One region of the Streptomyces sp. NPDC054047 genome, then DNA from elsewhere that is predicted to be linked to it. Evidence: predicted binding sites of a transcription regulator. Region 1 holds the regulator's gene; the other holds the start of a gene.
The links. The regulator HrcA, encoded in region 1, represses chaperone genes, less so after heat shock. The targets are predictions, from matches to a motif close to TTNGCACTCNGNNNNNCNGAGTGCNAA.
Positions count from the first base shown of each region.

Region 1 (7,194 bases):
GGAGACCACTTTCCGTGCGTCCGCCCAGCCGGGGCACCAGCCCGGCCCGCCGGCGGTGGTGTGCACATCGCTGCCCGGAAACCCGATGGCGCCCGCCGCCGCGCGCAGGTTCGTGCGCGCCGCGCTCGCCGACTGGACCGAGCTCGCGGTGCCCGCGGCGGCGGGCATCACCGACCGTCTGGCGGACGACGCCGTGCTGCTGGTCAGCGAACTCGTCACGAACGCCGTCGTGCACGCGGGCACCACGGTCGAGCTGCTGTGCCGGCTCGACGAGGCGGGTCTGGGGGAGAGCTGCGACACCCTGGTCATCGAGGTCTCCGACCACCACCCCGCCCGCTCGGTCCGCAACGAACCCTCGCCCCAGCCGCCCGGGATGCCCGAGTACGGCCGTGGGCTGCAACTCGTCGCCGCCCTCTCCGACTCCTGGGGCATCACCTACCGCACCGGCACCAAGTCCGTCTGGGCCCGCCTGCTGGTCGGGGGCGTGCAGGCCGGCCAGGACAGCGAGTCGTACGCGGGTGACCAGGGCGCGCAACGCGGACCGCGCGCCGCCGAGATCCTCGCGCCGCTGCCGAAGCGGATCACGCACGACACGGAGTGGGTCAACCGCGGCGCGCTCACCTTCCTCGCCGAGGCGTCCGATCTGCTCGCCGGACAGTTCGACGAGGACCTGGTGGCCGCCCTGGCCGGACAGCTCCTCGTGCCGCGGCTCGCGGACTGGTGCGCGGTGTGGCTCGACGACGAGCCGGAGGTCGCGCCGCGCGACGCCGCGAGCGGGTCGCAGGGGACCCGGCTGGCCCGCGTCTGGCACACCAGCGAGCAGCGGATAGAGGAACTGCGCCGCAGTCTGGAGAAGGACCCGCCCCTGCTGCCCGATTCGGCGGGCTCCGGCGCCGCTCCCGTGCCGTGGCCCCGCGAGGCGCTGGCGGGGGAGGCGCTCGGCACGGCCCTGGCGTACCGCCTCACGGCGGGCGGTCGCGCGCTGGGCACGCTCGTCATCGGGCGGTCCGGGATGATGCGCTTCGCCGACGAGGTCACCGGCCTCATCGAGGACTTCAGCCGCCGCGTCGCGCTCGCCATCAGCGCGGCGCGGCGCTACCAGCGGCAGGCCACCATCAGCCAGGTCCTGCAGCGCGGCCTGCTGCCGAGCTCCGTCGCGGACATCCCCGGCATGCACAGCGGTGTGGTGTACGAGCCGCGGGACAAGGGCGGCCCCGGCGGCGACTTCTACGACGTGTTCCAGGCGGGCAAGGGCCGCTACTGCTTCGCGCTCGGGGACGTACAGGGCAAGGGCGTCGAGGCGGCCGTCGTGATCGGTCTCGCCCGGCCGTGGCTGCGGCTGCTCGCCCGCGAGGGATACGAGGTCGCGGAGGTCCTCGACCGCCTCAACCAGCTCCTCCTCGACGACGCGACGGAGGCGGCGGACGCGGCCGCCGCGGTGGTCGCGGTCGCGGGCGGCCAGGGCCTGCCGCCCGACGGCGCCACCTCCCGCTTCCTCTCCCTCCTCTACGGCGAGCTGGTGCCCATGGACGACGGCGGCGTCCGCTGCACGGTGGCCAGCGCCGGCCATCCGCTGCCGCTGCTCCTCTCCCCGGACGGAACGGTCCGGGCGGCGGCCACGCCCCAGCTGCTGCTCGGGGTCGTGGACGACGCGACGTACACGAGCGAAACCTTCGAGCTGCGGACCGGCGACACCCTGCTCTGCGTCACGGACGGCGTGACGGAGCGCCGCGCGGGACAGCAGATGTTCGACGACGCGGACGGCCTCGCGGCGGCGTTCGCGGGCTGCGCGGGGCTGGACGCGGCGCTGGTGGCGGAACGGATCAAGAGGCTGGTACACGAGTTCTCGGAGAGACCGCCGGACGACGACATGGCGGTGCTCGTGCTTCAGGCGCAGTAGCGGCGGGGCGCGCGGCGAGGCCCTGGGGCGGTGCGGGAAGCCCGCGCGGCGCGGGGTTCCTCCGCGGTGCGGGACAATCGAAGGTATGCCTTCCGCACTGCCCGATGGTGAGCCCATGCCCGAGGACGGCGCGCTGCCCGCGTCCGCCCTGCAGGGAGCGGGGGCCCGTCCCCTCGGCTTCTACCTCCACGTCCCGTACTGCGCCACGCGCTGCGGCTACTGCGACTTCAACACCTACACCGCGACCGAGCTGCGCGGCTCCGGCGGCGTGCTCGCCTCCCGCGACAACTACGCGGACACCTTGATCGACGAGGTGCGGCTCGCGCGCAAGACCCTGGGCGACGACCCGCGCCCGGTGCGGACCGTCTTCGTCGGGGGCGGTACGCCGACGCTGCTCGCCGCGGCCGATCTGGTCCGCATGCTGGGGGCCGTCCGGGAGGAGTTCGGGCTCGCGGACGACGCGGAGATCACCACCGAGGCGAACCCCGATTCCGTCGACCCGGCGTACCTCAGCGAGCTGCGCGAAGGCGGCTTCAACCGCGTCTCCTTCGGGATGCAGAGCGCGAAGCAGCACGTGCTGAAGGTGCTCGACCGTACGCACACGCCCGGTCGGCCCGAGGCGTGCGTGGCGGAGGCGCGGTCGGCGGGCTTCGACCACGTCAACCTGGACCTCATCTACGGCACGCCGGGCGAGAGCGACGACGACTGGCGGGCCACGCTTGACGCGGCGATCGGCGCGGGCCCCGACCACGTCAGCGCCTACGCGCTGATCGTCGAGGAGGGCACGCAGCTGGCGCGGCGGATCCGGCGCGGCGAGGTGCCGATGACGGACGACGACGTGCACGCGGACCGCTATCTGATCGCGGACGAGGTCCTGGGGCGCGCGGGATTCTCCTGGTACGAGGTGTCCAACTGGGCCACCTCCGAGGCCGGGCGCTGCCTGCACAACGAGCTGTACTGGCGGGGCGCCGACTGGTGGGGGGCCGGGCCGGGGGCCCACAGCCATGTGGGGGGCGTGCGGTGGTGGAACGTGAAGCATCCCGGGGCGTACGCGGGGGCGCTGGCCGCTGGGCGCTCGCCGGGTGCCGGGCGGGAGATCCTCGCCGATGAGGACCGGCGGGTGGAGCGAATCCTTCTTGAGCTGCGGCTGCTCGAAGGGTGCCCGTTGACCTTGCTGCGGCCTGCGGGGCTTGCTGCTGCGGGGCGGGCGCTCTCCGACGGCCTGCTGGAGGCGGGTCCCTACGAGGAGGGCCGGGCGGTGTTGACGCTGCGGGGCCGGTTGCTGGCGGACGCGGTGGTGCGGGACCTGGTGGACTGAGGTTCGGGCGCGCCGGACGGGTCGAAGAGCTTTTGGGGGCCCAGGTAGGCAGCCGCGGGGTAATCGGGTGGGTGGGCGGGTGGGAAAAGATCCGTCGCGAAGCGGCGGTCTAGGACTCGACCGCGGTGACGAAGTCGATCAGCTCCTCCACCCGCCCCAGAAGCTCCGGTTCAAGATCCCGGTAGCTGCGCACCGAGCCCAGGATCCGCTGCCACGCGGCGCCCGTGTTCAGGGGCCAGCCCAGCGCCTCGCAGACGCCCGTCTTCCAGTCCTGCCCGCGCGGCACCCGGGGCCACGCGGCGATCCCCACCGACGAGGGCTTCACCGCCTCCCACACGTCGATGTAGGGGTGGCCCACCACCAGGGCCGAGGAAGAACTGACCTGCGCCGCGATCCTGGACTCCTTCGAGCCGGGCACCAAGTGGTCCACCAGGACGCCCAGCCGCGCGTCGGGACCGGGGGAGAAGTCGGCGACGATCGCGGGAAGGTCGTCGATGCCCTCCAGGTACTCGACGACCACGCCCTCGATCCGCAGGTCGTCGCCCCACACCCGCTCGACGAGCTCGGCGTCGTGCCGCCCCTCGACGTAGATCCGCCCCGCACGGGCGACCCGGGCCCGCGCCCCCGGCACGGCCACCGAACCGGAGGCGGTGCGCGTGGGACGTACCGGAGACGAGGCGGCGGACGGGCGGACGAGGGTGACCGTGCGGCCCTCCAGGGCGAAGCCCCCGGGCGTCATCGGGAAGACGCGGTGCTTGCCGAAGCGGTCCTCCAGGGTCACCGTCGGACCCTCCGCCGTCTTCTCGCAGCGGATCACCGCCCCGCAGAAGCCGGTGGCGAGCTCCTCCACCACGAGGTCCGCCTCCGCGGCGACCTCCGGCACGGACTTGGGCTTCTTCCACGGCGGGGTGAGGTCTGCGGAGTACTGGCGCATTCGCACGACGATAAGAGAAGTGGCGTACGACCGGCTACGACACGCCGAAGCGGGCCGCCAGTGTGGCGCGTTGCGCACGGACAAATGCCGCATCGACCACCGCGCCGTGCCCCGGGACGTACAAAGCGTCGTCGCCGCCGAGCTCCAGGAGCCGGTCGAGCGCCGCGGGCCACCGCCCCGGGACCGCGTCGGGGCCCGCCTGGGGTTCGCCCGACTCCTCGACCAGGTCGCCGCAGAAGACGATCTCCGGCGAGCTGTCCGTGCCGGGGACGAGGACCGCCATGTCGTGGCCCGAGTGCCCGGGGCCGACGTTCGCGAGCAGGACCTGCACCCCGCCGCCCAGGTCGAGCGTCCACTCCCCGCACACCAAGTGGTGCGGGCGGACCAGCAGATCGGCGGCCTCCGCCGCGGCGTCCGGGGCGACGCCGTGCCGGACGGCGTCGCCGCGCAGTTCGTCGCGGCCCTTCACGAGGACCGTGTCCAGGCCCACCGCGCCGTACACCTCCACGCCCGCGAACGCCGCGGCGCCCAGGACGTGGTCGAAGTGCGGGTGCGTCAGGGCGAGGTGGGTGACCCGGCGGCCCCCGCCGAGAAGGCCCCGAGCCTGGGTGCGCAGCTGTGCCCCCTCGCGCAGGGTCGCCCCCGCCTCGATCATCAGCGCCGATTCGCCGCCGACGACAAGGCCCGCCGTACAGTCCCAGACCGGGAGGCGCCGCCGCCCCACGTGCGGCGCGAGCCGCTCCCAACCCGCCTCGTCCCAAGCAAGTGCCACGTCCATAAGCCGACGCTAGCCCCGCACGGGCGGCTTGGCAGCCGCTGTCCTGGCCGTTGGACCGACATAGGGGTCCGGCCCTTGCCGGGGTCGTACCTCGCGGCCGTACACTGGGCGGGGTGTTGGCTGGCACTCGCCCGACAAGAGTGCCAGGCGAGGCCACAGGACCGGCAGGTTTCAGGGCAAAAAGGTGGAGGTGTGCGCGGATGCTCAGTGAACGCAGGCTCGAAGTGCTGCGCGCCATCGTCCACGACTATGTCGGCACCGAGGAGCCCGTCGGCTCCAAGGCGCTCACCGAGCGGCACAGCCTCGGGGTCTCCCCGGCCACCGTCCGCAACGACATGGCGGCGCTCGAGGAGGAAGGGTTCATCGCCCAGCCTCACACGAGTGCGGGGCGCATCCCGACGGACAAGGGGTACCGCCTCTTCGTCGACCGGCTCGCGGGCGTCAAGCCGATGGCGGCGCCGGAGCGCAGGGCCATCCAGAACTTCCTCGACGGCGCCGTCGACCTCGACGACGTGGTCGCGCGTACGGTGCGGCTGCTCGCGCAGCTGACCCGGCAGGTCGCGGTCGTGCAGTACCCGTCCCTCACGCGGTCGACGGTGCGGCACGTGGAGCTGCTCTCGCTGGCTCCGGCCCGGCTGATGCTCGTACTGATCACGGACACGGGCCGGGTCGAGCAGCGCATGATCGACTGCCCCGCCCCGTTCGGCGAGACCTCGCTGGCGGATCTGCGGGCGCGGCTCAACAGCAGGGTCGCGGGGCGCCGCTTCGCGGACGTGCCGCAGCTGGTGCAGGACATGACGGAGTCCTTCGACGCGGAGGACAGGGGCACGGTGGCGACGGTGCTCTCCACGCTCCTCGAAACCCTCGTCGAAGAGACCGAAGAGCGGCTGATGATCGGCGGAACGGCCAATCTCACCCGCTTCGGACATGACTTTCCCCTCACCATCAGGCCCGTCCTGGAGGCTCTTGAGGAGCAGGTCGTCCTGCTCAAGTTGCTTGGCGAGGCCACGGATTCGGGCATGACCGTACGGATCGGTCACGAGAACGCCCATGAGGGACTCAGCTCCACTTCCGTGGTCTCCGTCGGCTACGGTTCGGGCAGCGAGGCAGTAGCCAAACTCGGCGTGGTCGGCCCGACCCGCATGGACTATCCGGGAACGATGGGAGCAGTACGCGCAGTGGCACGTTACGTCGGACAGATCCTGGCGGAGTCGTAAGTGGCCACGGACTACTACGCCGTACTAGGCGTGCGCCGCGACGCTTCCCAGGACGAAATCAAGAAGGCCTTCCGAAGGCTGGCGCGTGAGCTTCACCCGGACGTGAATCCGGACCCGAAGACTCAGGAGCGCTTCAAGGAGATCAACGCCGCGTACGAGGTGTTGTCGGACCCGCAGAAGAAGCAGGTCTACGACCTCGGCGGCGACCCGCTGTCCCAGGCGGGCGGCGGCGGTGCGGGCGGTTTCGGAGCCGGTGGCTTCGGCAACTTCTCGGACATCATGGACGCGTTCTTCGGGACGGCGTCGCAGCGTGGCCCCCGGTCGCGCACGCGCCGTGGCCAGGACGCCATGATCCGGCTCGAGATCGACCTGGACGAGGCGGCCTTCGGGACCACCAAGGACATACAGGTCGACACGGCGGTCGTCTGCACGACCTGCAGCGGTGAAGGTGCCGCGCCGGGGACATCCGCCCAAACGTGTGACATGTGCCGCGGTCGCGGCGAGGTGTCGCAGGTCACGCGGTCCTTCCTCGGCCAGGTCATGACCTCGCGGCCGTGCCCGCAGTGTCAGGGCTTCGGCACGGTCGTGCCCACCCCGTGCCCGGAGTGCGCCGGCGACGGCCGCATCCGGTCGCGGCGGACGCTCACCGTGAAGATCCCCGCCGGTGTCGACAACGGCACGCGGATCCAGCTCGCGGGCGAAGGCGAGGTCGGCCCCGGCGGCGGCCCCGCCGGCGACCTGTACGTGGAGATCCACGAGCTGCCGCACGCCGTGTTCCAGCGGCGCGGGGACGACCTGCACTGCACGGTCACCATTCCGATGACGGCCGCGGCCCTGGGCACCAAGGTGCCCCTGGAGACGCTGGACGGCATGGAAGAGGTCGACATCCGGCCGGGCACGCAGTCCGGCCAGTCGGTGCCGCTGCACGGCAGGGGCATCACGCACCTGCGGGGCGGCGGGCGAGGTGACCTCATCGTGCACGTCGAGGTCCTCACGCCGAGCAAGCTGGACGCGGAGCAGGAGCGGGTCCTGCGGGAGCTTGCGCAG
Region 1 is NZ_JBVJKV010000001.1:934,462-941,655, reverse strand. It holds gene ACZ6ZP_RS04320 (SpoIIE family protein phosphatase) at 1-1,900, shown strand, start outside; gene hemW (radical SAM family heme chaperone HemW) at 1,986-3,218, shown strand; gene ACZ6ZP_RS04310 (DUF3097 domain-containing protein) at 3,328-4,152, opposite strand; gene ACZ6ZP_RS04305 (MBL fold metallo-hydrolase) at 4,187-4,930, opposite strand; gene hrcA (heat-inducible transcriptional repressor HrcA) at 5,131-6,147, shown strand; gene dnaJ (molecular chaperone DnaJ) at 6,148-7,194, shown strand, end outside.

Region 2 (7,194 bases), on a different contig from region 1:
GAGCGCCTGCCCGTCCTGGTGCCGGTGCTTGCGCACGCCGACGTCGACCTGCGCGAGCGCGTCCAGGCCCACGGTGTGCAGTGCGTCGACGAGCAGGCCCAGCTCCACTCCGTAACCGACGGGGAACGGCAGCCGCTCTAGGAGGGACCTGCGTGCCGCGTACTCGCCGCCCAACGGCTGGACGAACCCCGCCAGTTGGGGCCAGTGCATGTTGAGCAGCGGGCGCGCCATCAGCTCGGTGACCCGGCCGCCCTGACCTGCGGCTGAGGCCAGCGGGCGGTCGTACATCGCCTTCACGAAGTCCACGTCGGGCTCGGTCAGGAGCGGGCCCACGATGCCGGAGACGAAGTCCGCCGAGAACTCCTTCAGGTCCGCGTCGACGAACGCGACGATGTCACCGCCGGTCACCAGGAGCGAGCGCCACAGGACCTCGCCCTTGCCGGGCACGGCCGGGATGCGCGGCAGGATCGCGTCCCGGTGCACGACCCGCGCGCCCGCCTCCCGCGCGACCTCGGCCGTGCGGTCCTTCGAGCCGGAGTCGATCACCACGAGCTCGTCGACGAGGGGGGCCTCCTCGATCAGCTCACGGCGGATCGCGGCGACGATCTCGCCGACCGTCTCCTCCTCGTCGAGCGCGGGCAGGACGACACTCACCGAGGCTCCCGACGCCCGTTTGGCGGCGACGAGTGCGCTGAGCGGACGGTCGGCAACGGACCAGGAACGCCTGGTCAGCCAGCGCTCGGCCTCTTCCAGCACGGGTGGCTCCTCCTGTGTGTGGCCTACATGTGATCCATCTCGCGGTTCGGACGACTATCTCAAGGGTCCAGGCCGTCGGTTACAGTCTTGAACAACGCGGATGACCATCGCATGTCGGGGTCATCGCGCGACAAATGCCCGGAGCCCCTGAAGCCCCGGCGCCATACCGCTCATCCAGAGGGGCAGAGGGATACGGCCCGTTGAAGCCCCGGCAACCATCCCGCCGACCGCGCACGCGAGGTCTCGGTGGGGAAGGTGCCAATTCCGTCTCGTGACGAGATGCGTCACGGGGAAGATGAGGAGAAAGGGCCTCGCCTCCATGGCTGCGCAGACTGTCGCAACGAACGAAACCACCTCTTCGACCCCCTCCAGCAGTGGGTCCGTGGATCTCGGCCCCGCGTCCGGCCTCTCTTGCCGCGAGTGCGGCGAGCTCTACGCCCTCGGTCCGATCTTCGCCTGCCAGGCCTGTTTCGGCCCGCTCGAAGTGGCGTACGACCTGCCGACCGGTGACCCCGAGGCGCTGAGGAAGCAGATCGAGTCCGGCCCCGACAACATCTGGCGCTACGCGCCGCTGCTGCCCGTCCCCGCGGACGTGGCCGAGAAGCCGAACATCAACCCCGGCTGGACCAAGCTGGTCAAGGCCGACAACCTCGCGCGCGAACTCGGCGTCGAGCAGGGCAAGTTGTTCGTCAAGGACGACTCCGGCAACCCGACGCACTCCTTCAAGGACCGTGTTGTCGCGCAGGCCATCGAGGCGGCGCGCGCCTTCGGCTTCACCACCCTGTCCTGCTCCTCCACCGGCAACCTCGCCGGTGCCGTGGGTGCCGCGGCGGCCCGCGCCGGCTTCCGCTCCTGCGTGTTCATCCCGCACGACCTGGAGCAGGGCAAGGTCGTCATGGCCGCGGTCTACGGCGGCGAGCTCGTCGGCATCGAGGGCAACTACGACGACGTGAACCGCTTCTGCTCCGAGCTCATCGGCGACCCGCTGGGCGAGGGCTGGGGCTTCGTGAACGTGAACCTGCGGCCGTACTACGGCGAGGGCTCCAAGACGCTCGCGTACGAGATCTGCGAGCAGCTGGGGTGGCAGCTGCCCGACCAGCTGGTCATCCCGATCGCCTCGGGCTCGCAGCTCACGAAGATCGACAAGGGCCTGAAGGAACTCATCCAGCTGGGTCTGGTCGAGGACAAGCCGTACAAGATCTTCGGCGCGCAGGCCGAGGGCTGCTCCCCGGTGTCGACCGCCTTCAAGGCCGGGCACGACGTCGTACGCCCCCAGAAGCCGAACACGATCGCCAAGTCGCTCGCCATCGGCAACCCCGCCGACGGGCCGTACGTCCTGGACATCGCGCGTCGCACGGGCGGTGCGGTGGAGGACGTGAACGACGAGCAGGTCGTGGACGCGATCAAGCTTCTCGCTCGCACGGAAGGGATCTTCGCGGAGACCGCGGGCGGCGTGACCGTGGGCGTCACGAAGAAGCTGCTCGATGCGGGGCTCATCGACCCGTCGCTGACCACGGTCGTGTTGAACACCGGTGATGGGCTCAAGACCCTCGACGCCGTTGCCGAGACGTCTCAGGCGACGGCGACGATCAAGCCCAGCCTTGAGGCGTTCCGCAGCGCCGGGCTCGCCGGCTAGCCGCCGCAGGGCCCGGCCGCCGTCGCCGACGGACGGTCGTGGTCCGTCCTCGCGCAGTTCCCCGCGCCCCTTGCAGGGGCGCTTCCTCCCCGCATCAAGAGGTGAACCCCATGAGCGTCAAGGTCCGCATCCCCACCATTCTCCGCACCTACACCGGCGGCCAGTCCGAGGTCGTCGCCGAGGGCGCGAACCTCAGCGAGGTCATCGCCGACCTGGAGAAGAACCACGCCGGCATCGCCGCCCGCGTCCTGGACGACCAGGGCAAGCTGCGGCGCTTCGTGAACGTCTACGTGAACGACGACGACGTCCGCTTCGAGCAGGGCCTGGAGACGGCCACGCCGGACGGTGCCGGGGTCTCGATCATTCCCGCCGTCGCGGGTGGTTGATCCTTTAAGGAAATACCCTGCGTAATTGCTGTTGCCCCCTCCGCGAGAGAAGTGGAGGGGGCAATTCCATGTGGTTGAGCGCGGTACAGTTGGGAAGCGAGCTTCCCCGTTTGTGCCCAGCGCATATACGAAGTCGCCCTGAGGGCGACAAGAAGTAGCCAAAGTGCACTGCCCATTTGCCCTTTCCGTGGCATTTGTCTGGCCCGAGTTGCCCTGAATCCCGGTGAATTCTCCGCATATTCCCGATCAGGCGTGCCCAGAATTCTCGTCCGATTGACCTGTTGCAGAGGGCAGTTGGACAGATACATTCAGCCGCGGTCGACGCGTTCCGGCGCACGCCTCCACAACCCATTGGGGGGGTGAGGTCTGACCCGGGTCCGCGAAGTGCGGGTCCGTGCAAGGGCCAGTAATAGGGGAGTTAGGCATGGCTCAGGGCACCGTCAAGTGGTTCAACGCGGAGAAGGGGTACGGCTTCATCGCGGTCGACGGTGGTGCGGATGTTTTCGTCCACTACAGCGCGATTCAGATGGACGGCTACCGCACCCTTGAAGAAGGTCAGCGAGTGGAGTTCGAGATCTCGCAGGGCCAGAAGGGTCCGCAGGCGGACATGGTCAAGCTCGCCGTCTGATCTCGGCGCGATCGGCCAGCGACTTAGCGAGTGACGAGGGGCCCGCATCCCGACAGGGGTGCGGGCCCCTCGTGCGTCCCGGGGCTCGTGCCCCTCAAACGTCGCCGGGGCACGCGCCCCTCGTACGTCGGGGATCCGTAAGAGGCGCTTGCACTCGCAGGGGTCGAGTGCTAATCATTGGGCTTAGCACTCTCTGAGTGAGAGTGACAGAACTTGGATCGGGTCGGTGAGGCTCGCAGGCCGGGTGGGGCAAGGAACCACAAGGCTTGCAGGCCGTCCGTCGCGGGCGCTGGCGCGATCCGGAAGCATGCCACCCCTGTCCGGGAGGACCACTTCACATGGCCAAGATCATCGCGTTCGACGAGGAGGCACGGCGCGGCCTCGAGCGCGGCATGAACCAGCTCGCCGACGCCGTCAAGGTGACCCTGGGCCCCAAGGGTCGCAACGTCGTCCTCGAGAAGAAGTGGGGTGCCCCCACGATCACCAACGATGGTGTTTCCATCGCCAAGGAGATCGAGCTCGAGGACCCGTACGAGAAGATCGGCGCCGAGCTGGTCAAGGAGGTCGCGAAGAAGACGGACGACGTCGCCGGTGACGGCACGACGACCGCGACCGTCCTGGCCCAGGCGCTGGTCCGCGAGGGCCTTCGCAACGTAGCCGCCGGTGCCAACCCCATGGCCCTCAAGCGTGGCATCGAGAAGGCCGTCGAGGCCGTCTCGGGCGCCCTGCTCGAGCAGGCCAAGGACGTGGAGACCAAGGAGCAGATCGCTTCGACCGCCTCCATCTCCGCCGCCGACACCCAGATCGGCGAGCTCATCGCCGAGGCGATGGACAAGGTCGGCAAGGAAGGCGTCATCACCGTCGAGGAGTCGCAGACCTTCGGGCTCGAGCTTGAGCTCACCGAGGGCATGCGCTTCGACAAGGGCTACATCTCGGCGTACTTCGCCACCGACATGGAGCGTATGGAGGCGTCGCTCGACGACCCGTACATCCTGATCGTCAACTCGAAGATCTCGAACGTGAAGGACCTCCTTCCGCTCCTCGAGAAGGTCATGCAGTCCGGCAAGCCGCTGCTGATCATCGCCGAGGACGTCGAGGGCGAGGCCCTGTCGACCCTGGTCGTCAACAAGATCCGTGGCACCTTCAAGTCCGTCGCCGTCAAGGCTCCGGGCTTCGGTGACCGCCGCAAGGCCATGCTCGGCGACATCGCCATCCTCACCGGTGGCACCGTCATCTCCGAGGAGGTCGGCCTCAAGCTGGAGAACGCCGGTCTCGACCTGCTCGGCCGCGCCCGCAAGGTCGTCATCACCAAGGACGAGACCACGATCGTCGACGGCTCCGGTGAGAGCGACCAGGTCCAGGGTCGCGTCAACCAGATCCGCGCCGAGATCGAGAACTCGGACAGCGACTACGACCGCGAGAAGCTGCAGGAGCGCCTGGCGAAGCTCGCCGGCGGTGTTGCGGTCATCAAGGCCGGTGCCGCGACCGAGGTCGAGCTCAAGGAGCGCAAGCACCGCATCGAGGACGCCGTTCGCAACGCGAAGGCGGCCGTCGAAGAGGGCATCGTCGCCGGTGGTGGCGTGGCCCTCATCCAGGCCGCCGCCGTCTTCGAGAAGCTTGAGCTCGAAGGTGACGAGGCCACCGGTGCCGCCGCTGTGAAGCTGGCCCTCGAGGCCCCGCTGAAGCAGATCGCGGTCAACGCCGGCCTCGAGGGCGGTGTCGTCGTCGAGAAGGTGCGCAACCTGACCGTCGGCCACGGCCTGAACGCCGCGACCGGTGAGTACGTCGACATGATCGCCGAGGGCATCCTCGACCCGGCGAAGGTCACGCGCTCTGCCCTGCAGAACGCCGCGTCCATCGCCGCGCTGTTCCTCACCACCGAGGCCGTCATCGCCGACAAGCCGGAGAAGGCGGGCGCTGCCCCGGCCGGCGGCGGCATGCCGGGCGGTGACATGGACTTCTGATCCCCTGCGGATCAGCGGTTCATCGCTTCACGCGAACCGAGGGCGGCACTCCTTCTCACGAAGGGGTGCCGCCCTCGGGCGTTGCCAGGGCGTAGGCGATGCCGTCGTCGATGTCGGTCTCCAGACCCTCGCGGAAGGCGGCTTCGTACGCCGCGTCGCCGATGGCGTCGCGGATGCGCCGCTCGCAGGCCTGGCGGGTGGCCATGAGCTCGGGATCTCCCATCCGGGCGACGCCGCTGGAGCGCCACAGGACGTCGGAGATGCCGAGCAGCCGCCCGGTCTGCTCCGGGTCGGCCATGGCCGAGGTCAGTGCGTCGATGCTCATGGCGGCACCGAAGACGTCGTGGAGCCGCCATTTGATCGACAGGGCGTCACGGGCGTGCCGGGCGGCCGAGGCAGGGTCGCCGTTGCCCAGTGCCACCCTGGAGAGCATGTAGAAGGCGAAACTGCGCATCCACTGCTCGCCGTGCCGCTCGCACTCCTCGCGCAAGGTGTCGGCGCTCTCGGTGGCCCGTTCGAACTCGCCCAGATGGAGTTGGGCGTACGTCACGACAGAGAGCACGAAGAGCTTGATGGCGGGAGAACCGCCGCCGCAGTCGGGGGCGCTGGGCCTCTGTGCGAGAAGGCCGAGCACCCCTGCCGGCTGCCCGGTCAGCACCAGCTGGACCCCTTCGAGGTAGAGAGCGGCGTCGGCCGCCGCCGGATCGTCGATCCGGTCCGCCAGCGGCGTGCAGAGGTTCGCCAGCCGGTCGGAGGCTTCGAGGTCGCCCTGCATGAAGGCCACCGCCCCGCAGGCCCACAGGGCCCAGAAGCGTTCCGGTTCCGGGACCGGGTCGGGGGCCTTGGCGAGGGCCCGGTCCAAGTAGTGGCGGCCTTCGCGCTGGAAGCCGCAGCAGAGCCAGAAGAACCACAGACCGCCGGTCATCTCCAGGCTGTCGCGCGGGTCCGGGTCGGCGAGACAACTCTCCAGCGCCGTACGCAGGTTGGCGTGCTCGGCGGTGCACCGCTCGTACCACGACACCTGGTCGGGGCCGACCCAGTCCCGGCTGCCGGTGCGGACCAGCCAGCGGTAGTAGTCCCGGTGCCGCTGCGCGAGGCGCTGTTCCTCGCCGAGATTTCGCAGCCACTCCGCGCCGTACTCGCGGACGGTGTCCAGCATCGAGTACCGAAGCCCGCGCGGGGTCTTCACCGCTTGCAGGAGCGACTTGTCCACCAGCGCGGACAGCAGCCCCCCGATCTGCCCGCTGCCGAGCGGGCCGCCGGCGCAGACCAGTTCGGCCGCCTCCTGCTCGAAGCCGCCGGCGAAGACGGAGAGCCGGGCCCAGGCGAGCCGCTCCGGAGGGGTGCACAGTTCGTGGCTCCAGCCGATGGCCGTGCGCAGTGTCCGGTGCCGGGGGTCGCTCTCGCCGTGCCAGGCGCCGGACGCGGGGGAGGCGAGTGTCTCGAAGCGGGTGTGCAGGCGCTGCCGGAGTGCGTCCAGGTCCATCTCGGGCAGGCGGGCGGCGGCCAGTTCGATGGCGAGGGGGATGCCCTCCAGACGCGCGCAGATCTCCGCCACCGCCGTGCCGTCCTCCTCGGTGACGCCCGCGCGTTCCATGAACAGCAGGGCCGCGTCGGACAGTCGCGTGCCGTGGCCGTCGACGGGCAGCGGGGGCACGACGATCGCCTGTTCGCCACGGAGGGTCAGGGGGCGGCGGCTGGTGGCCAGGACGCGTACCCCCGGGGCCGCGGTCAGCAGGGTTCGTACGAAGTCGGCGCAGTCGGCGGCCAGGTGTTCGCAGCAGTCCAGGATCAGCAGCAGTTCCTTGTCGGCCAGCCAGTCGG
Region 2 is NZ_JBVJKV010000012.1:143,226-150,419, forward strand. It holds gene ACZ6ZP_RS34705 (glucosyl-3-phosphoglycerate synthase) at 1-756, opposite strand, end outside; SAM riboswitch class I at 924-1,058, shown strand; gene thrC (threonine synthase) at 1,076-2,392, shown strand; gene ACZ6ZP_RS34715 (MoaD/ThiS family protein) at 2,503-2,778, shown strand; gene ACZ6ZP_RS34720 (cold-shock protein) at 3,203-3,406, shown strand; gene groL (chaperonin GroEL) at 3,745-5,370, shown strand; gene ACZ6ZP_RS34730 (ATP-binding protein) at 5,426-7,194, opposite strand, start outside.
Region 2: the regulator HrcA is predicted to act here: its motif matches at 3,590-3,616, upstream of groL (chaperonin GroEL).